3 regions of the Paenibacillus sp. B2(2019) genome follow, and region 1 is predicted to be linked to each of the others. Evidence: riboswitches for the same ligand, from Rfam matches in the RefSeq annotation. Region 1 holds a riboswitch; each other region holds the start of a gene.
What was found. A riboswitch is a leader RNA that binds a small molecule or an ion and turns the genes downstream of it on or off. The one in region 1 is predicted to bind cyclic di-GMP.
Positions count from the first base shown of each region.

Region 1 (7,529 bases):
AAGCACTGCTACATTTGCTGCAGGTACACTCGATTTGAACTCCGACCCTTCAGTTATCGTAAATATTCCAAACCTAAAACCAGGTGATACTGTAACCAAATCCTTCAAATTGAAAAACGATGGTTCGCTCGATATCGGATCTATTATTCTGAACACTTCCACTCAAATTACGGATGCTAAAGGTGATAACTACCTGGATTTAGCCCAATTCATTAAGGTCAAATTCCTTAGAAATAACGATAAAGGAACCGTCGTTTCTCCAGAAGATGTAGTCTATCAAACTACGCTGGCTGATTTAAAATCTCAACATCCGGATCTCGTAAAAAATACTGGTTGGGATCAACTCTTCACCGAAGCATCTGGTATTAAAGCCGGCACCAATGACAGCTTCTCCGTCCAATTCGAATTTGTGGAAAATAACCAAGATCAAAATATTTTCCAAGGCGATAGCATAACCCTGACATGGGATTTCGTAGCTAAACAAGGTGCTAAAAAAGATTACTAAGATTAATAGAATAATTTAATATAATACTCGAAGAGCAGCAGATCCTGATTCCGGAAAGCGGATAAGTAGATGCTGCTCTTCTCTTTACAATAAACTTTGTCGAATTTATTGATATTTGTTATACTAATAACAAAAATTACGGAGGGGCGTCAGCATAGTGCCACAAAATATGGGCCAACGTATCCAGCGTCTCCGCCTAGAAAAGGGATTGTCCCTATCTGAGCTTGCGGACAGAGCGGATGTTGCTAAGTCGTATCTTAGCAATGTGGAGAGAAACATCCAATCCAATCCTTCAATCCAGTTTATCGAAAAGATCGCCGATGCGCTTCAGGTATCCATCCACGCTTTGCTCTATGGAGAACCTAATGATGCTGAGGAGTCACCTTTAGATTCGGAATGGTTCCGATTGGTGCAGGAAGCTATGGCCTCAGGCATAAGCAAACGCGAATTCAAAGAGTTTCTGGACTACCAGAAATGGCGCCTTGATCAGAAGGATTAATATTCCACCTGACCTGATAAGATCCTCTTCTACTCATACTATTAAACATAAGCGCCTTCGCCCTCCTAACATGGACCGCGAAGGCGTTTGAATTTTAGGAGAATCAATTATCATATGCGTTGTGAAACTTATATTTTGCTTTACACCGAAAAAGGGCACAGCGAGTTATCGCTGTGCCCTTTTTCAAAATATAACGCACTAAATGTATTACTGCACGGCTTGCACAGTCTTCTCATGAAAGAATCGACGAATTTCATCTGCCTTTATGCCAGCCTTCTTAGCTGCTAATAATAAATGTACCCACTCAACGTCTAGATCAATGACCTGCTGTTCTCTGTTGCTTCCCTGGTTGGACTTGTCCAAAAAATCTCCTCCTAAGATTTTACGTCCCCAGGCAATCCGGCTGTCATAGTATTTCTACCTTAGACCCGCGACTTTGTGCCCCTGCCTTTCGGCAGGTTTACCTTTTACTGGACCCTTTACACGAAAGGATCTACTTTGAAATATATGAAAATCGCTAACTGCAATAACATTATACTATACTAAAGTGGAAAAGTGTGTCGATTTCTGATTAGTTTTTCCATTAAAAAACAAAAAATAGAAGCGATTTTGTGCGATATCTTGTCCTATTAACACGATACTCGTCCCATTCATAAAATTAATTAAGCCAATATAATGATACTTCCTTCCCTATTAGTTAAAAATAAGGATATTAGAATCATTTTAGTGGGCCTTAGGAATGGGTAATGAGAAGAAACAGCGTTCTTTTCATTAGAACAAGCTAACCCATACCATTTTGCGAACGTATTGGACGAAAGAATGAATTGATTACACGTGTGGAAAGTAGCACAATAAGATGAGAAATGAAACCGCAATCATCACAGCTCCAGTAAGCGTTGACACAAAATGTCACGTATGGAGTTCATCCGTTAAGGAGGATGTATTCATGGCAGCCAAAGAGCCCTATAACGAATCCATTTGGAGTAAGTATTACGGACCCAATTTAGGCTACATTCAAGAAAGATATGAACAGTTTGTGAAAGATCCTTCCACCGTAGAGAATAATTATCGCGAGCTTTTTACAAATTCGGGTCCCCCACCCCTAACACCGGATAGCGAACCGGCTCCACAGCCTCGCATTTCGGGAGACACCGAATGGCTTAGAAAGGCAGTAAGAGCTTCCAAGCTAATCGCTAATATTCGTATATATGGCCATATGGCCGCTGATATTGATCCGCTTGAGCGCGATCACAATCCCATGGCTAAATATCTTGAACTCGAAACCTATGAGCTGACTCGTGAGGATCTGCTCGCACTACCTGCCACGCTCATTTGGGAGAATGCGCCGAATGATGTGCATACCGGATGGGATGCAGTTCAGCGTATGCGTCAGGCTTACACCAAGACAATCGCCTATGAATTCGGGCATGTGCATGAAGAACAAGAACTGAAATGGTTGAACAGACAGGCAGAATCCACAAGCTCACCAGCGCCTTTAAATAATGCAGAACGTAAAGAGCTGCTAAACCGCCTGATCCAAGTAGAGCAATTCGAAACCTTCCTTCACAAAACCTTTGTGGGTCAGAAGCGTTTCAGCTTGGAAGGCAATGACGCTCTCGTACCGATGCTGGATGAAATCGTACGCGCTGCTGCGCATGACGGCGCAGAGCATATTCTGATGGGCATGGCGCATCGTGGTCGCCTCAACGTTCTTGCACATATTTTGGGCAAACCTTATGACATTATATTTTCAGAGTTTCATCATTCTCCGAACAAGGAGCTTTTCCCTTCCGAAGGCTCTACAGGCATTAACTATGGCTGGACGGGTGATGTGAAATACCATCTGGGTGCAGATCGCGCTGTCCGTGAAGGAGAAACCGTACGCACAAGAATAACACTAGCGAATAACCCAAGTCACTTGGAATTCGTCAATCCTGTCGTGGAAGGCTTTACTCGTGCTGCTCAAGAAGATCGGAGCACAGCCGGATTGCCGAAGATTGATACCAGTAAAGCTATGGCGGTACTGATGCATGGCGATGCTGCTTTTCCAGGTGAAGGGATTGTTGCAGAAACACTAAATATTGGCAAACTTCAAGGTTATCAGAATGGCGGGACGATCCATATCATTGTTAATAACCGGATCGGCTTTACGACAGAAAGCGAAGACTCCCGTTCAACGCATTATGCGAGTGACATCGCCAAAGGATATGAAATTCCAATTATCCATGTCAATGCTGATGATCCTGAGGCCTGTATATCAGCAGTTCGTTTAGCTAGTGCATATCGCAATCAATTCAAAAAGGATTTCGTTATTGATCTCATCGGCTATCGTCGTCATGGACATAACGAAATGGATGATCCTGAAACTACACAACCTATCGTGTACGGTAAGGTACGCAATCATCCAACCGTTTACAAGGTGTATGCGGAGCGGCTACAGCGTGAAAAAATTCTTACAGCTGAAGATGTACAAAAGATGCACGTTGAAACAGAAGGCGTATTGCAACGTGCGTACGATAGTATGAAGGAAGGCAATCACAAGAAAAAAGAACCAAAGGCCTTCATTCCTCTTCATACAGATCGCTCAGCGGCAGGCACTACAGCCGTACCGATCTCCAGTCTGCAAGAGATTAATCGTGAGCTACTGAGCGTACCTGATGGATTCCAAGTCTATCCGAAACTGGAGCGAATTCTGCAGCGTCGCAAGGACGCGCTGAATGAGGGTGAAAAGGTCGACTGGGCACTCGCTGAGTCCCTCGCCTTCGCAACCATCCTGAAGGATGGAACGCCAATTCGACTTAGCGGTCAGGATGCACAGCGCGGCACCTTCGCACACCGCCATCTGGTGCTGCACGACAGCAAGACAGGAGAATTATTCTCTCCGCTTCATCAGCTAAGTAATTCTCGCGCTTCCTTTGGCGTATATAACAGTCCGCTATCTGAAGCTTCTGTGCTAGGCTTTGAGTATGGTTATAATGTGTTCGCACCAGAAACCTTCGTCATCTGGGAAGCACAATATGGCGACTTCGCCAATGCAGGTCAGGTTATATTTGATCAGTTCATTGCCGCTGGACGTGCGAAATGGACGCAGCGCAGCAATCTCGTCGTCATGTTACCGCATGGCTACGAGGGACAGGGACCCGAGCATTCCAGTGGTAGATTGGAACGCTTCCTACAGTTATCCGCGGAAGAGAACTGGACCGTTGCTAACTTGACCACTGCTTCTCAATATTTCCATGTCTTGCGACGCCAAGCTGCTTTATGTGGACAGGAAGACGCTAAACCACTGGTGATTATGACGCCGAAGAGTCTCATTCGTAATCCGCGCAGCACATCTGCCGGAACTGAGCTCGCCTCCGGACAATTCCAGCCTGTGTTAGCAGAGCCCCTACTAGGTCAGAAGCCAGGTGAGGTCAAACGTCTAGTAGTCTGCAGCGGTAAAGTAGCTATCGACATCCAAACAGAGCTAGAAGCTGCTTCAGACAAAGATTGGTCATGGCTACATGTACTGCGCCTTGAGCAACTCTATCCGTTCCCAGAACATGAACTGAGTGCTCACTTAAGCTCCTTCACATCCCTTCAAGAAATTGTCTGGGTGCAAGAAGAGCCGAAGAATATGGGCGGATGGAGTTATACCGAACCTCGGTTACGGGCCATCGCACCGCAAAACACTAGCGTGAGATATATCGGACGTCCTGAACGTTCCAGTCCTGCGAGTGGTTATGCAGATGTTCATAGCTTTGAACAGCGTAGAATTGTTTCAGAGGCCCTAAAAGCAAATTCACAAGTACAAACAGCTGTACCGTCCTCTTAAGAGGACGGTATCACAATAGCGTAAACCATTATATGTTTGGGGAGGTAACGGCCTGTGTCAGAAATCTTAGTACCCGATCTGGGAGAATCTATATCCGAAGGAACCATCTACAAATGGCTGGTTAAAGAAGGCGACACGGTAGGTCAAGGTGATGTGCTTGCTGAGTTAGAGACGGATAAAGTCAATTTGGAAATTAGTGCGGAGGTGGAGGGTGTCATCTCCTCCATCCTACGTCAAGCGGGCGAGAACGTAGCCGTTGGCGAAGCCATCGGCATCATCGGAGCCGCTAGCGGCAATACGCCGCAGGCCGCTGAGAGCAAAGCGCCTGTAGCGGCACCGGCAAGCGGCAGCGCAGCAGCCGCACCTGTAGCAGCGCCCGAAGTCGCTGTAGCGGGTGGCGAAAGCCCCGCTGCATTGGCATCTCCGGGCGCACGCAAGCTGGCACGGGAGCGCGGCATCGACCTCGGCGATGTTAGCGCCCGTGATCCTATCGGCCGGATTGGTCAGGCCGATGTGTCGGGTCATGGTGCAGCAGCGCTACAGGCCGCTGCACCGGTTGCTCCGGCGGCACAAGCCAAGCCGGAGCCAGCGAAGCCGACAGTGAGCAAAGCCGTGCCGGAGGATGGCAAGAACGTGGAGCGCAAGCGCATGTCGCGCAGACGGCTCACGATTGCCAGCCGCTTGGTAGAAGCGCAGCAGACCGCAGCCATGCTGACCACCTTCAACGAGGTGGACATGACAGCGATCCTCGACATCCGCAAGCGCCGCAAGGATGCTTTTAAAGAGAAGCATGAAGTAGGACTAGGCTTCATGTCCTTCTTCACCAAAGCCGTGATCGGTGCACTGAAGACCTACCCTCTGCTGAACGCAGAAATTGACGGTGAAGATCTGGTCGTTAAGAAATTCTACGATATCGGTATTGCCGTTGCAGCTAAGGAAGGTCTGGTGGTTCCGGTTGTCCGTGACGCAGATCGCCTCAGTTTCCCGGAAATCGAACGTCAGATTGGCGAACTCGCTTCCAAGGCACGCGCTAATACACTTAGTCTCTCCGAGCTTCAAGGCGGTACGTTCACTATCACCAACGGCGGTGTATTCGGTTCCCTATTATCCACCCCGATTCTGAATACCCCTCAAGTAGGTATTCTAGGGATGCATAAGATTCAATTGCGTCCAATTGCACTGGATGAAGAAAGAACCGTTAACCGTCCAATGATGTATATCGCCCTTTCCTACGATCACCGGATCGTTGACGGCTCTGAAGCGGTTAGCTTCCTCGTCAAAGTGAAGGAATTGCTGGAAGATCCAGAAGCACTGCTGCTGGAAGGCTAACCCTGATCGATCTTCCGACTTAAGAATATAAAGAAGGTATCCCTAAAGCTTCGCATTAGGGATACCTTCTTTTGTATCTGAATCAACTCTCCCATATCCTCTTCCTTAATTGCATTCTCTACAACTAAAATCCGTAAAAACGTTTATTTCCACTAATCTAACCAGCAATAGCTGTATTAAATACAACTACAGGGCTTATATAAACGTATTAGTTAACTTTAATTGTACAAAGTACAACTAACTTAGCGCATGCAACTACAAAACTACAAGAATCTACTTCAGCAGCTCACCAGCCACCTGCAGAAATTGCTCCTTACTCAAAACCTTATCTCCGTAGCTGCTGAGTGTATAATACGCATCCTGCTTCTCGTTATACCAATTCAGATAATCGTAGCTGACCTCTTCCTTCACTACTTTGTTATAGATCACTTCTGTGCCTGCCACCATAATCTTATCCGCTTGATTCTCAGGTTCTTGCTCCACAAACATTTTGCCACCATGCATGATCGATGCAGAGATACCTATATAAGCGTTATCCTTGGAATAAGTAGCGCTTATCCATCCGGGCTCCGACCACGGTATAACCATCATGAATAACTTACCGCTCCCCTTCTCTTTATTGGCTTGGACAGTAAGATCTTGTAACGTCTCCTGATATAGAGAACTGTTCTTCTCCGCATCCGTAGTCGGATGATTAGGGTTTATAACCCCATATTCAAAAGCATACCCTGCTGCCAATGCAGGAAGCGTCGGCGCCCCTGTCCGTTTGATTTCCTTCAAAAAATCAGAATATGCGCCTATCCGCTGCTCTTTATACTTAAAAGACAATTCTGTTGCACCTGCATTATTGTTCACAAGATAGGCGATCAATTCTCCCGGTTTAGCGAAAGCATCTACTTTCTGTGCATACTTATCATAGGAGGCTACTCCTGCAGATTCATTCGGCGCAACATGCTGAACCTTTACTACGCCTTCACTATTGCGGATCTGTATATATTCCGATGCAGCATACGCTGTCACTGAGATCATCAGGAACAAAGCTAACATACTGGCAACTGCCGTTGTTTTATTCATCGTCTTCAGCGAGAGCGAGAACGATCGCTTTCGATCTGATATGCCACGGATATGTCCCATAACCTTCTCTTCTACATCGATCTCACCCAGAAGTTCATTCCCGGCTGAGGCATAAATTATATTTTGGTATTCATCACTGATTGTGGTTCGTTCCATCTGATCTCCTCCTCCAATTTCATAGCTTCCTGCACCTTCCGCTTGATCCGGTTCATTCTCTTCGTCAGTGCATTGGGACTGACCCCAAGAATTTCGCTTATCTCCGCATAAGTCTTTTCCTCGAACACCCGCAGAATAAGCATATTCCTCTC
Region 1 covers NZ_VTZR01000020.1:129,474-137,002, forward strand. The annotation lists gene PAENI_RS18325 (TasA family protein) at 1-505, shown strand, start outside; gene PAENI_RS18330 (helix-turn-helix domain-containing protein) at 675-1,004, shown strand; gene PAENI_RS18335 (anti-repressor SinI family protein) at 1,212-1,367, opposite strand; cyclic di-GMP riboswitch class I at 1,395-1,479, opposite strand; gene PAENI_RS18340 (2-oxoglutarate dehydrogenase E1 component) at 1,951-4,818, shown strand; gene odhB (2-oxoglutarate dehydrogenase complex dihydrolipoyllysine-residue succinyltransferase) at 4,873-6,147, shown strand; gene PAENI_RS18350 (hypothetical protein) at 6,421-7,377, opposite strand; gene PAENI_RS18355 (RNA polymerase sigma factor) at 7,338-7,529, opposite strand, start outside.

Region 2 (7,529 bases), on a different contig from region 1:
TTAGAAAGATCATAATAAAAGTTGCCTAAATATTTATAATGATCCCAGAAGGTTGTATGGATAATTAGACCACCAGTTTTAGCCTTGCGCATGAAGGGAATTGCGTAATAATTTGTGATCATCTGTGCTCTCACACCGGCATTAAACATATTGTCCCAATGAGCTGTAGGTAGCTCCCAAAAAGACTTCTGCTCGATAGCTAAATCATTGCCTCCCCATACGTTGTTAACTAAGATATCGAGCCGCCCCTGCTCTTCAGCGATCTGACGGATCACTGCTTCTGTTTCTTGATCCTTCGTATGGTCACATCGTATTACCGCACCAGAACCTCCACTTTCTTTTATTTCTCTAAGTACGCTATCTATGCTCCCCTTAATATGTTCTGTGACGGATACATCTGTGGTCCTCCCTGTAATATAGACAAAAGCACCTCTTCTTGCTAATTCTAAAGCGATCCCTCTCCCAGCACCTCTGCTGCTCCCGGTAACCAATGCGACTTTCCCTTTCAATGTCATAGCCCTCAACCCTTTCCACATGAATTCGGATTTCAATATTCTGTGAACATTCCTTACGTTTTATAAGTATAGCCCGTATATATGACATCAACTGACATATATAATATAATCATAATTTAGAAATGATTAATGGTGATCGTCTAATCAATAATTCGAGGAGGTACAATAGCCTAATGAGAGCCGACCGTTTGTTATCAATATTACTTCTGTTGCAAAATCGTGGAAAAATGACTTCTAGAGAATTGGCCCAAACACTCGAGGTATCAGAACGAACTGTGTTTCGTGATATGGAAGCATTAAGTGCTTCAGGAATACCCATTTTAGCTGAACGTGGTCGTGAAGGAGGCTGGATGCTTACTGAAGGGTACCGAACCTCCCTAACGGGAATGAAGCCACAAGAGATTGGTTCACTGCTTCTGTCCGCTGACGCATCTATAATGAAGGATCTGGGGATACAAGACGACTACTCTTCCGCTCTTCTCAAACTAGAGGCTGCATCCTCACATCGACTTAGTAACCCAGCAAATTACCTAAGCGAGCGTATTCATATTGATGGCGCCAGTTGGCATCCTTCGGATGAGACTTATCCGTTCCTTTCTGTACTGCAGAGAGCACTTTGGGAGGACCGCAAAGTAAAAATCACTTATCTCCGGAGCAACGAGACAACGGTCCGTTTCATTGAACCTCTTGGGTTAGTTGCAAAACGCGGAGTATGGTATGTCGTAGCCAAAAGCAAAGATGAACTACGGACCTTTCGTGTGTCCAGATTAGTTAACGTTGAGGAGACACATGAGTGGTTTAAAAGACCTGATGCCTTTGATTTAAAACAGTACTGGGAAGAGTCCACCACGGCCTTTAAAGCAGCACTGCCAAAGTATCAAGTAAAGCTAAGGGTTAGAGCATCTGTCTTAAAAGAATTACAGCGAGAAAGATTCGTCTCTGTCCAATTGATAGAGCCAACTAGCAATGCAGAGTGGGTGAACGTAGATGCCGAATTTAATACGATCGAGTCGGCCTGCCGGATAATCCTTTCTTTTAGTCCCTCGTTTATTGTACTTTCACCGCAAGAACTTTTAGAGATGGTAAAGTCTGCTATCGCAAAAATTTCCGCTATTTATGAGGATTTTTGACACGAAATCTAAAGAACTACTCCGAAAAGAAGATTTATGTCAGTTCTTACTATAGACCAATCACCTTTAAATCCCATATAATAACACCAATACATAATATTAATAAGGAGGACATTATACCAATGAACTGGATGCATAAACTTCCGTTAAAACAAAGAATTGTTGCCGGATGTTACCTCGTTGCCGCACTATTTGCCATTCCTGTTTTAGTTACTTTTATGATCTTAGGCAACATTATTTTGGGTATTGTTCTGATCGTAGTTCTTGCTGCTCTAACTTTCCCAGTGGCCCGCTTTATCGAGAGAACGCTTACATCTTCTTTTGATGACATCGCGAATGTATCTCATAGTATTTCAAAAGGGGATTTTACTAGTAGAGCCGACGAGAACGGGTCAATGGGGGACGTAAGTCGTTCCTTTAATACCATGATTGACAAGCTCAAGAAGATTTTGACAGAAGCATCACAAATCACTCGTCAAGTTATGGATGCAAGCCGTGGAATCGAAGATAAGAATCAGAATTTGAAAATTGTCATGGCACAGGTAGCCTCTTCGTCTAACGAGCTAGCTCTTGGTGCAAATGAAATATCTACGGATATCGCTGAAATGACAGAATCCATTAAAGATATTGAGAATAAAGTATCAAATTATACGAACTCAACGAAAGAAATGAACAGACGTTCAATACATACATTAGAACTAGTTGAACAAGGGCGGCAGTCCGTTGATACTCAAGCTGAAGGCATGCGCAAAAACATCCAGGCTACTCAAAAAGTAGCTGATACTATCGAAGCCCTTTCTCATAATGCTCGCGGAATTACGATGATTACAAAAACCATCACAGAGATCGCTGAGCAGACCAACCTCTTATCGCTGAATGCCTCCATCGAAGCAGCACGCGCCGGAGAGCATGGTCGAGGTTTTGCTGTAGTCGCACAGGAGGTTCGTAAACTTGCCGAGGAATCAACAGCTTCAACGAAGGAAGTCTTTGGCTTAGTTCGGAGCATCGAAACTGATATCAAACAAGCGATTGACAATATCGCTATCAACGAAGAAGTCGTACAGGTACAGAATGAGATGATCACTCAATCTGCTCATATCTTTGCTCAAATTGTGCAAAGTGTGCAGTATATTACCGAGCAAATCTCTTCCTTCTCTGCTGAAAGTGATCTGATGTTGGAAAGTGCCTTGAAAATCTCAAGTGCAATAGAGAATATCTCTGCAATCACACAGCAAACCGCTGCCGGCACCGAGGAAGTATCCGCCGCTATGAATGAACAAATTAATGCCCTGCAGTCTGTTGCTGAAGAAACTGAGAAAATGACACAGGCTGTGTTTAATCTACAGAAGACTATCCATATTTTCAAGTTTTAAGTCACTTGCAAATCATATAAACAAGTCCAAAAACTCCTCCTAAGTTTTGACTTAGGGGGAGTTTTTTTATATCTATTATTTCATAGGTTGGACAAGACTTTCGTCAAAATTCGAGTTAATTTGCGAAAATATATTGACAAAGGTTCTCTAGGAATATATTGTAAAGGAAAATTCTTCTTATAAATTTTAAAATTAATATTGGCAAAATCTTCGAAAGAGGATGACGCAAAACCATGGATCTACAGCCTCATTTTTAATCAGAGGCCATGACTGCCAGGTTGCAGAAAACCAAGACGACTGAACAATTGTTCAGTCTCTATGGCGATTTATGCCACCAACCTGTGCCCTAATTCAGAGCACAGGTTTTCTAATGTTTGATTTTAAAATAACAATCAACTTGTGAGGTGTATTTTTTGAAGACAGTCGCAGATTACATGTCGGAAGCACTACGGAACCTAGGTGTTACCCATTCCTTTGGTATTATCGGGAAATCCATTTGTCCTATTGTTCTTAAAATGGTAGATTACGGTATTGAATTTATTCCCGGGAGACATGAGTCCAGTTCCGGCTTCGAAGCAGCCGGGTATGCGCTTAAAACTGGAAAACTAGGTGTAGCTTTTGGTACTTCAGGTCCTGGTGGAACAAACCTATTAACTGCAGCAGCACATGCTAAGGCTAACAACCTACCTGTCCTATTTATTACTGGCCATCAATCTATTAAAGAGCTTGGAATTCCCCAATGTCAGGACTCTACCTCTTTTCTAGCTGATTTAGCTGATATGTTTAGACCTGCCACCTTATATAGCAAGCTTATTGAACGTGGAGATCACTTTAACACAATTTTTAATCATGCCATATCCATTGCTTTGAGCGGTAATCGTGGTCCAGTTCACCTTTGTATTCCCTTTGATGTACAAACGGAATTGCTAGAGGAATGTAATATTGTAATCCCTGAACGCGAATCACTGGTTAGCCATGCTAATATCGACCGTGTACTTGATGCTATAAATAACTCTAAGAATCCAATAATTATCGCGGGTAAAGGCGTTAACCGCTCAGGAGCACATAGTGAGCTAATTCAATTAGCGGAAACATTTAATATTCCTGTAGTTACATCTCCAGGTGGTAAAGGGGCTATAGCTTGGGATCATCCACTCTATCACGGTCCAATTGGAGTAGGCGGTTGTACCCATGGGGATGACTTGCTGAATCAAAGTGATCTATTTATCGTTCTCGGCTCACGTTTAAGTGATATGACAATTTGTAATCTTAAAAGGGAAAATCATCCTGCAACATTAATTCAGTTTGATAGCGATCCGACTTTTGTCGGAAAAATATTGTTCTCTAAAACGATTCCAGTGACTGGAGATCTACGCGACAATCTAGTTTACTATCTCAATAATATTGACACGAACAACATCACAAAACGCGAAGCACCGACAAATTCCGATTATACCGAAGAGCCTCCGATTTTACCAAACCTTTCACTTGCATCGGTCTTGAGTACGATGAGTGATTTGATTCCTTATAACAGCACAGTCTTTGTTGATGATGGAAGTCACGGTTTCCATGCTGCGAAATGGTACAAGGTTAAGAAACCGGGCAGTTTTGTTTTCGATGCTTACTTTGCTTGCATGGGTAATTCCATCGGGATGGCGATTGGTGCAAAGGTTGCTGCTCCAGAAGAAACGATTTTCTGCATTACAGGAGACGGCTGCTTTATGATGCTAGGCGCAGAGATTAACGCTGCTGTCTGCAAGGATATTCCTGTCATATTCATTGTTGTGAATAATAAACAGCTAGATATGGCTCTAAAAGGTATGGAAAAAACTACAGGACGTATTGACGGAACTATCTACGAAGTCCCTATGGATGCTGTGAAATTCGCAGAATCACTAGGCGCTAAGGGTTACAAATGTGAGACAGCGGAGGAGTTCGAAACAGCCATCAAGGACGCTGTTGCCATAAACCGTGTTGCCGTCATTGAACTGCTAACAGACCGTGATGAGGTCCCTCCGACTGCTCACCGTACTTTGAACCTAAATTAGGAGGTCACTTATGAAAGACAATGTAAACAGTGGTCTGAACCACTTCACGAATCTCTCAGGAGACTACGGAGCTAAAGCACTGGCTCCGATTAAAGAACATTTCCCCGATTTGGCTGAATTTATTATGGGGAATGCCTACGGCGATATTTTTCAACGCAACACAATCGAAGCTGACTGGAAGGAAATCGCAGTTATCTCTGCCCTGATTTCGATGGGTCAGTTTGATCAACTGGGTGTCCATTATGTCATGGCTCTTCGTGTGGGAGTTACTGTAGAACAACTCAAAGGTATTCTTTTACACTTAGTACCCGCTATAGGGGCACCTAGAATCATCACCGCTTTTAATATTCTTCTCGAAACGATTGAAGAAATAAAGTAACTATTTTCAGTAAAATTAAAATATCGGGAGATGTTAACGTGGGACAGTTTATTTTAAAGACAGACACTACTAAAAAAGTGATCAATATTGAGCTGGAAGGAACATTTTCTGAAGAAGATGGTCTGAAATCTATCCAAGCTTATCAACAAACTATTAATCCTATCACTCCAGCTGACTATGAATTACAAATCGACTGCAGAAAGCTAAACGTAACTGCACCTGATGTTGTGCCTCTTTTGGAAGGTTGCTTCGTAATGTTTAAGAATGATGGATTTGTAAAAGTAAATCTAACCCTTGAGAATAACCCAATTCTTAAAATGCAGCTTGCTCGTCTGGGTCGTAAAGCAGGACTAGATAACATCGAGATCATTTCCACCGTTACAGCTTAATTCTTCTTATAACTAAAAAAACTATAGAGTTTTTCAGGAGGATTCATTCATATGACCGGAATTCGTATTCAAGACATTGATATCTATCATCCTAGTAATAAAGTTGGTAACGACTTTTTTATTAAGCATTTTGACGAAAAGGGTATTGATATCCGAGGTCTACTGACCACTTTAGGTCGTGATACGCGCTATAGCATTAAGAATGAGGAAGAAAATTCTCTTACGATGGCTTTTGAGGCTGCCAGTAATGTGTTGGATAAAAATGGTCTCACTGGCGCTGATATCGATCTTATTGCCTATGCAAGTCAAACTCCTGAATATATCTTTCCTACTAACTCTTTAATGATTCACCGTTTAATTAACGGCGCATCCCATACAATTTGTATAGATAGCAACGCTAACTGTGCTGGTATGACTGCTTCCGTAGAACAGGTGAGCCGTCAAATGCAAGCCAATCCTAGAATTAAACGTGCTTTGGTCATCGGATCCGATTATGTAGCACCTCATGCAGATAAGAATGATCCTGTCTATTATGCTAACTTCGGTGATGCAGCTGCGGCAGTCCTTCTTGTGCGCGATGATAATGCGGTAGGCTTCATTGATTCTGTCTATCAAACAGACACATGCGTTTACGGCAACTCCATGTTCCCGGCTGAAGGCTTGGCTAATCTGGGTAGAAAAGGCGTCGCGGCTGGAGAATTCAATGTGAAATTCATTCCATTTGATGATTCCATTTGCGTAGATGCTGCTTCTGAATCGATTCGCACGCTTCTATCTGATAACAACATAGCGCCTGAATCTATTAAAGCGGCCTGTTTCTCACAGCTTTCACTGCCTAATATCGTTGGTGTTTGTGAAAAAGTGGGTATTGATCGTGAGGTTGCGGTTTACATAGGTGATGAATTCGGGTACACCTCAACCAGTAGCCCGTTTATCGCTCTACACAAAGCTATTACTACAGGAAAGATCGAACGCGGAGATAAAGTTCTGTTCTGGACAGTGGGCGCTGGATGGCAAAACGTTGCATTTGTTATTGAATATTAAGCGTTACAACCTAAAAAGCGGCAGGCCAAGGATTATCCTTAGCTTGCCGCTTTTTAGGTTGATCTGTTCTTTAGGACTCGCTGGCAAAGGATAACCCCTTTTCAGTGAGCGCACGCCGTAGTACATCAATCCCTTTTGGTCCCATCCCATGGAGCTGCAGAAGCTCTGACACAGTGAGCTTACTGATTTGGTGAATCTGTGTATACCCAGCACCATGAAGTGCTCGAAGTGCAGGCTTAGATAGTCCACTCGGTAGATCAGATTCTGTTCCATTAAACATAGACATATGCATCTCCCTGATCACTGATATCTTTCATGTTTTTCCCAGCCCATGGTACGCGCTACAGCGTCTTTCCAGGCATTGTAACGTCGTTCACGCTCATCTATACCCATTACAGGTGAAAAGACCCTCTCAGCTTTGTTAAAGCTTTCTAGCTGCTCTCTAGTCCAAACCCCTGAGGTTAATCCAGCCAGAAGTGCTGCTCCCAGCGCAGTCGTCTCCGCATATGTAGTTCGAGTAACTTCACTACCGAGGATATCAGACTGGAACTGCATCAGCAAATCATTACGAACCGCTCCACCATCTACACGAAGTCCGGTCAATGGCATGCCTGCATCTTTTTCCATCGCCCCAATTACATCTCTAGACTG
Region 2 covers NZ_VTZR01000024.1:380,904-388,432, reverse strand. The annotation lists gene PAENI_RS23015 (SDR family NAD(P)-dependent oxidoreductase) at 1-515, opposite strand, end outside; gene PAENI_RS23010 (helix-turn-helix transcriptional regulator) at 689-1,645, shown strand; gene PAENI_RS23005 (methyl-accepting chemotaxis protein) at 1,768-3,018, shown strand; cyclic di-GMP riboswitch class I at 3,209-3,304, shown strand; gene PAENI_RS23000 (thiamine pyrophosphate-binding protein) at 3,423-5,066, shown strand; gene PAENI_RS22995 (carboxymuconolactone decarboxylase family protein) at 5,077-5,445, shown strand; gene PAENI_RS22990 (hypothetical protein) at 5,484-5,834, shown strand; gene PAENI_RS22985 (3-oxoacyl-[acyl-carrier-protein] synthase III C-terminal domain-containing protein) at 5,886-6,878, shown strand; gene PAENI_RS22980 (helix-hairpin-helix domain-containing protein) at 6,949-7,164, opposite strand; gene glpK (glycerol kinase GlpK) at 7,179-7,529, opposite strand, start outside.
Region 2: another riboswitch for cyclic di-GMP. It lies ahead of PAENI_RS23000 (thiamine pyrophosphate-binding protein); the one in region 1 lies ahead of PAENI_RS18335 (anti-repressor SinI family protein).

Region 3 (7,529 bases), on a different contig from region 1:
GCACTTCCGTATTGTGCCAGCGACGCTACCAGCCTGGGAAGATTTCCGTGAACCGGTTGTTAAGTTTACTGTATTTACACAGCCAGAAATCCTTGACGAAGCTGAACGTGAATGGCGTACTTGGGCTCCTGAGTACAATATTTTGCGGAGTGGTGAATTTTTCGTTGATTTGATGCATCCCGAATCTTCTAAGGGCAACGCATTAAGAAATCTCGCTGTGAAGCTGGGAATTCCGCAAGAAGAAGTCCTCTCGATCGGTAATTATTTTAATGATATTTCAATGCTTACCTATGCGGGGATGGGCGTGGCGATGGATAATTCTCCTGTAGAGGTAAAAGCGGCAGCGAATGCTGTTACGGGTTCGAACAACGAGCATGGTGTGCGTGATGCGCTCGTTAAATATTGTTTATCTTAATAATGGAAAGCATAAAGCGGACTTGAGTCCGTTCTATGCTTTTTTTTGTTTGTTATGAAGGAAATAAAAGAGATACATAACAGAATTGATTCTATCCAAAAATAACCCGCCCTTAGGATTAACTAGAAAGGGCGGGACAATAGATTAACTTCCTGTATTAAAGTTTAATTTCCTCGTTCCGGCTAGGATCGCTATATTTATAGATACCAGGGTTCAGTTCGATTTTTTCGTCGAAAGGAATATCTTTGTAGCTATCAATATTAGTTCCTGTAGATATCATGCCCTTAGGTGTAATTTCAGGCACCACTTCTTTGCCATTAATCCGTAACGTAGTTTGGTTAACGCTTTTGAACCCACGAGATTTGGATGATGATTCAACAATCAAATTTTCGCCCTCAGTATAGTACGTGAATTCAATTTCTAATCCATCGACATCAAGTGAAGTGAACTGTTTTTCTTCTTTAGGTTTGTTTATTGTGATCCAATTCTTGCTGGTATCACGTTTCTCAATGACAGCATCCTTTAATATAAGTTTCATTGGAACATCGGACCAGTTGTTATACCATTCCGGAGATTCGAATTGAAATAAATGCTGGTAGCTTTCGGAATGATCTCCTTTCAAATTCCAACCCCCAGTGATTGTTTTATCACCTATAACCAACTGAGCGGTATTATAGTGGACAATTCCTTTTTTAAGCGAATCATTTTCATCTATTAGAATTTGGATATCCAAAGGGGTAACCACTAGCTGATCTAAGGTTATACCGGTCTTTTCTTGAAATTCAGGACTGTTATACAGTTTCTTAGTGTAAATCGCCTCACTTGCTTTTTGTCCATCTGCTTTAAAATCGAACTTCCACGTACCTGAAATTCGTTTCGCTTCTTCAATGTAACTAAAATGAAGACTAGCTTCCTTCCAATCTGATTCAGTTATATTGAAAACCTGTTCAATAAATAAATCCGATCCTTCGTTAGGCATGATGGTTGGAATTGCCTCATTCTCTTGACCTGCAGTACTAACTACCAAATGTGGGTTACCCCGTCCTAAGTCAGATGGTGATGCAGCGACTTTGTAACGGATAATGGTTTGATTGGAAACATGTCGAACGGATTCGATTTGAATGCTTGGATATTGCTTAACTCCAGTATCGATTGTATCCCCTGCTTGATGATTAGATTGTAAGGGAATATTCTGATTACGGTAAAAAATGAGATTCCGTGCTTCAAACTTGTAGTCCTTTTTATCATCCTTTAATGTATCAGGTGTCTCATATACTCCAATGAGTTTCTGGCTTTCAGGATCGTATTCTAAATAACCGTATACCTTTGCCTTGGCACCGGATTCACTAGTCATGGTGTTTTCCTCTGTAGCAAATCCAGTATATTGGGATAGATCAGATTTAGTATCAAGTGATAACAGCATTTTCATTTTTTCTCCGTCAGTTACAACACCGTTCAAATTCATTGTTACTCCTGAACTGGAAGCTTGAAGATTATACTGTTGACCGATGCCGTTATTTAATGCATTGCTCACACTTCGCCCACCAATTTTATCCCAATTAATCGTCATACTAGCGAATACAGGAATAGCGACAAGTAAGAGGCAAGAGAAGACGATGCTGATAGGAATAACCTTTTTATTAGGCCTAGGAGTATTCTGGGAGGCATTCAGATTTCTTTGACGTTTATATGCTTCTTGTTCTATGGCAGTCCACATCAAATCATAATCCGGTCGGGGAATATGTCTATCTTTTTCAATATACAGACTCATTACTACTCAGCTCCTTTAGTTGGGTTCCACCCATTCTATTTAGTATTTTAAGTCCCTTGTTCAGTCTGGATTTTACAGTTCCTTCGGGTATGCTCATAACTTTAGAGATCTCGGGTACAGTCAATTCGTTTATAAAACGAAGAACTACTACCATTCTGATTTTGTCGGGAAGCTGACTGTATAACCCTTGTAATTCTTTCTTAGTCTCCTGTCGATCCAACCGTTTTTCTACAGGGTTTGATTCCTCAGACCTGGATAGTAAATAATTACGTACTTCTTTCATCCACCCCGTCTTACGCCTTTTAATCACACTGTTGCACTCATTCGAAGCAATTCGTAAAATCCAAGATTTCAAGTTTCTTACCTTAGACTTATCCGCTAAGATAACTTTTACAAATACCTCTTGGCAAATATCCTCTGCATCTGCCTGATTTTTCATTAAGTAGTAACAAAAATAATATACTTGTTCTTTATAGAGCTCGAAAATTTCTAGGTCACTCATTTTGCTGCACCCCCTGTCTTTGCTGTTCTCATTAATAAGACTTATAAGTGTATGTAATCGTTCATTTTTCATTTTGAGTGAAGTATTTCTTCTGAGTATCATAGCGAATTTGAATGGAAGATAAGTCGTTTACAGGTAATTATAACCATGATAAAATTAGCGGTGGGACATGCGTCCGTAAGCTAATTAAAACTAATTGAATGTCCGCGTTAAAGGTAAAATCATCGAAAGATGATGACACAAAGCCATGGGTCTAAAGCCTTTCTACAGAAGGAAATGATCGCCAGGCCGCCATAGGGATGTCTTATGAAGCATAAAGGATAGCTCTAAGAATATGTAGTCTATTTTGAGCTCTTTTATTATTTCGATCTATACGGCGTTACATTATCGCAAGGGGCCGAAAGGGGAAGTACATGAACAGTTTTTTCAAAACAATAGGCACTAGTTTGGCAGTAGGTGCTTTATTGCTGTCCGGAACGATCGGATGGATGTCTAATCCTGAAGTCGTGTCTGCAGCTACCACAACAGCAGTAACCGCGGATCAAATGATTAGCAAAGTAACGGCAGCCTCTAAAGCAATAAAGAATTTTCACTTAGATGTGATCAAAAAACAGGATATTCAGAGCGGTGGGGTACGTATCAGCAACACTAACACACTGAAGCTGGATATTAATCGACTGCCGAATTTTGCTGCAGCTGGCACCGTTGATAGTAGTCTTTTAGAAACATCGTACAGTCTATATGCCAATGACAAGGAGTTTTACTATCTTGTAGACGGAAGTGAACTGATCGATGAATCTGAAGATGAAGGTTACGACGATGATGGTGAGCCAATCGATCCTGATGCACAGTATTGGATTGGACTGGAGAAGATGGAGTGGGATTCTTTTTACTCCAAAGGTCAATACGATCCTGTTTCCATGCTTGATTCGGTAAAAAATTATAAAAAATCTATGAAAGTCAGCACTGCCGGTGCTCAGACCGTCCTGCAGTTCACGGTAACCGATCCGACAGCAGCTAAGGGAATAATCAAACTCTATGACCAGGAGAACCTCTGGGATGGTGAGACAGTTCAACCCAAAAGCGTAACGTGGAAATTATTCGTCAATACTAAGACCTGGCAGACGGAAAAGCTGACAGTCGATCTGAGTTATGTGCTGATAAGTGATGGAGAAAAGGATACATACAACACGAAAATCGAAGCTAAGTATTCCAAGAATAACAAAGGTACAACCATTGTAAAGCCCGCCGAACTAGAATAATAAGGTCGATTTCATATTGAGCAAAAAGCGCTGTTCTGTAGAACAGCGCTTTTTGCTGTATTCTCTATTTTAATAACGTTTCTATTCCTTCTTTAAGATTGTTGTCGTATGTTTCAACATTCGATTCATGAGATTTCGCCGCTCTGTTTTTATGTCGGTGGCGCTTCTCTTTAATGCGTCGCGGATGGGGATGATCTCTGTAATTTTCCTGCCGCTTTTTATTCTTCGATCTACACAAGTCGGGATGTAACCTACGTTAGTTATACTCGTGTTTCCTTTTTCATCCTTCTTTATTTTAAGCGTAAGTATGATACCGCTTTGTGTATAAGGAATATTCATTAATTTAGTAGAAACAAAATTCCCCAATGAGTAAATAACGAATTGTTTTTTTCCACGAAGCGCTAACGGTTGAAGAACATGTGGGTGAGACCCCAGTATGATGTCGGCGCCATTTTTAAAGAAGAGATTGACCAGCTCTTTTTGCCTCTTGTTTGGAGTGTAACGATATTCGCTTCCGAAATGCAGATAAAGCAAGACTAGATCGACTTTCTTTTTTAAATCTCGAATCTCCCGAATGATCTTGGGCGTAGATATCCGATTAACCAGCCATGGCTTACTCACTGGTACAGGAATTCGGTTAGTTCCTGCTGTGTAGGAGAGGATGCCAATCGTAATTCCTTTGACGTTTTTAATAAGCGTTCTCTTGGATTCTTCTAATGATTTAGCTGTTCCCGTGTGGTCGATTCCATTACGGTCCAGAACTCGTAACGTCCGAACCAGACCCGGGGCACCATAATCCATGCAATGATTGTTGGCCGTTACTAATACGTCGAATCCGGCTTCCTTAAGTGCAGGGGCCAGTTCGTCTGGACATTTGAATATCGGACCGCCTGATTGTGGGCTTTTCCGGCATTCGGGGCCACTTCCAGCAAAGGTGGTTTCGAGATTGCCAATCGTCAAATCAGGCTGTTTCAGATAAGGAGCTACTTTTGCAAACAGGGGGCTGAACGAATAGGTTCCATCAGGCTGTTTAGCATCCGAAATAATATAACGTTTGACCATTAGATCTCCCACAGCAGCTATTTGTATTTCAGTCATGGATATCCACCTTTTTATTATTTTCATTAGGATATGGCATAAAGTTGTTATGGGTTATTCTTTCTTTAAGGCGAAGTGCAAACATTTGTGTGGCTTTTTATTTAAAATGTGACCCAACGCATAATCACTTTATTTAGATCGTCTAAATTTAAGGTATTCATTTTTTTCAAACTTTTATAATTTGATTCAAATCCTCTTTTTTGTTTGGCAGCCATAATAAAATAAGGTTGTTGATAAACATTATCAATCAAACATTGGAGGTTAAAGAAATGAGTACACAATTCAAAAAAATCACCGAGGATACTTACTGGATAGGCAAAATCGATAACCGCCAGGTTCCATTTCACCGCCTGATTCTGGCAAAAGGAACTACCTATAATTCTTATTTATTAAAAACAGGTAAGCCGACTGTCATTGATACCGTAGATATGGAATTCGGACGTGAATATGCCGAGTGTCTGGGTGAAATGATTGATCTTCTAGATATTCATTACATTGTAATTAATCATACAGAGCCTGATCACTCTGGTGGACTGGCAGCTCTCGCCGCCAAGGCTGCAAATGCCACGATCGTATGCACCGAGATTGCTGTTCCCGAATTGCAGGAAATGTACAAGCTTCATAGCCGGAACTTCCTGGTGGTTAAAGATGGAGACAAGCTGGATATTGGCGGGAAAACGCTGCTATTTAAAGAAACACCGTATCTCCATACCGCAGAAACGATGATCACCTATTGTATCGAAGATCAAATCTTATTTCCTTGTGATATTTTCAGCACGCATGTTGCGGTGGAGAATCTATTCAGCGATGAAGCCGGGTTTGATATTACGGAAGATTTCCAGGGCTATTACGCAGCAATTATTCATCCTCACAGAAGATATGTAAGAACACTGTTAGAGGCTGTTAAGGATCTTGAGATCCGGATGATTGCTCCTTCCCATGGGTTCGTGATCCGGAAGGACATACGTAAATATATCGGGATGTACGCCACATTGAGCCGTGAAACGACGCAAGGAAAAAAGGCAACCATCGTATATACCACCATCAAAAACAGTACCAAGAAGATGGCCAAAATCATACAGGATTGCTTGCAGGAAAATAATATAGAGACAGAGGTCTGGGATGCAGATAAAAGTAGTGCCACCGATATTCTGAACAGCATAACGTCAGCAGACGCTGTCTTTATCGGCAGCTCCACTAAATACGCGGACATGATTGGGAATCTGGAGAACATTCTGAAAGAATTGCACCAAATGAACCTGGAAGGCAAACTTGCTGCAGCCTTTGGCTCCTACGGTTGGAGTGGTGAAGCCATTGAAGTCATTCAGGATTATCTAAATGGAACAAACATGACGGTGCAAAGCACATCTGAGGTTATTAAATCCACAGGGATGACACATGTAGAGTTCCCTGTAAGAATCAGATTTTCCCCAAAAGAGCCTGAGAAAGTTCAAAAAATTAAAAATGCGGCCGAATTTGTATCAGATTTGCTACTCAGTTCATTTTAGGGGGAGGAACATAGGATGACGAAACATTACGTTATTGTTGGCGGCGGAGTAGCCGCCGTCCATGCCGCCAAAGCCATCCGTGATCAAGACGCAGAATCGGAAATTTCGATCCTCGGGGAGGAGAGTCAACTGCCCTATAACCGGATTAAGCTGACCAAAGGGCTGTTTACCGACCTGCACAGTGAGAAGGTGCTGATTAAAAAGGAAAAATGGTACAGCGATAACCGTATATCCGTAAAAACCTCGACCCGAATCAGTTCTGTCCACCTGGACCGGCAAATTGTTGTGACAGAAGATGGGCAGAGTGTTTCTTATCATAAGCTTTTGTTGTGTATGGGGGCGAAGAATCGTACACTCTCCCTTGAGGGCTTCGGCCTGAACAATGTTCATACCCTCCGGGATGTGAACGACGCGGACAGATTGAAAGAAAACCTGCAGGATGGCAGCCATGTAGCCGTAATCGGTGGGGGAGTGCAGGGAATCGAAACCGCTTGGGCACTGCATGAAGCTGGATATCAGGTAACGGTGATCGAAGCTTTTCACCGGTTGATGGGCAGACAGCTTGATGAGAAATCCTCACAGCTACTTAAGGAGAACCTTGAACAAGCAGGTGTGAAGGTTATTCTTCAAGCAGATGTGGCGTCTATAACAGGAACTGAGTATGTTACCGGAATTACGCTGCACGACCAATCTCATTTTTCCTGTGACCATGTAGTCTACTCTATTGGTATTGTACCGAATACGGAACTGGTAAGTGGCTCGAGTATTCAAGTCCAGCAGGGCATTATCGTAAATGAACAAATGCAAACAAATGATCCGCATGTGTACGCAGCCGGAGATGTGGCTGAAGTTAACGGGCATGTGGAAGGACTGTGGGGCGGAGCGATTGAGCAGGGCCGGATTGCCGGCAGTAATATGGTTGCCAATCTGACTGCGTATCGTAGAGCTGTTCCGGTTACCTTATTTAACGCCT
Region 3 covers NZ_VTZR01000002.1:165,130-172,658, forward strand. The annotation lists gene PAENI_RS01090 (Cof-type HAD-IIB family hydrolase) at 1-415, shown strand, start outside; gene PAENI_RS01095 (DUF4179 domain-containing protein) at 573-2,186, opposite strand; gene PAENI_RS01100 (RNA polymerase sigma factor) at 2,170-2,688, opposite strand; cyclic di-GMP riboswitch class I at 2,893-2,984, shown strand; gene PAENI_RS01105 (DUF6612 family protein) at 3,102-3,950, shown strand; gene PAENI_RS01110 (CapA family protein) at 4,032-5,048, opposite strand; gene PAENI_RS01115 (FprA family A-type flavoprotein) at 5,318-6,556, shown strand; gene PAENI_RS01120 (NAD(P)/FAD-dependent oxidoreductase) at 6,572-7,529, shown strand, end outside.
Region 3: another riboswitch for cyclic di-GMP. It lies ahead of PAENI_RS01105 (DUF6612 family protein); the one in region 1 lies ahead of PAENI_RS18335 (anti-repressor SinI family protein).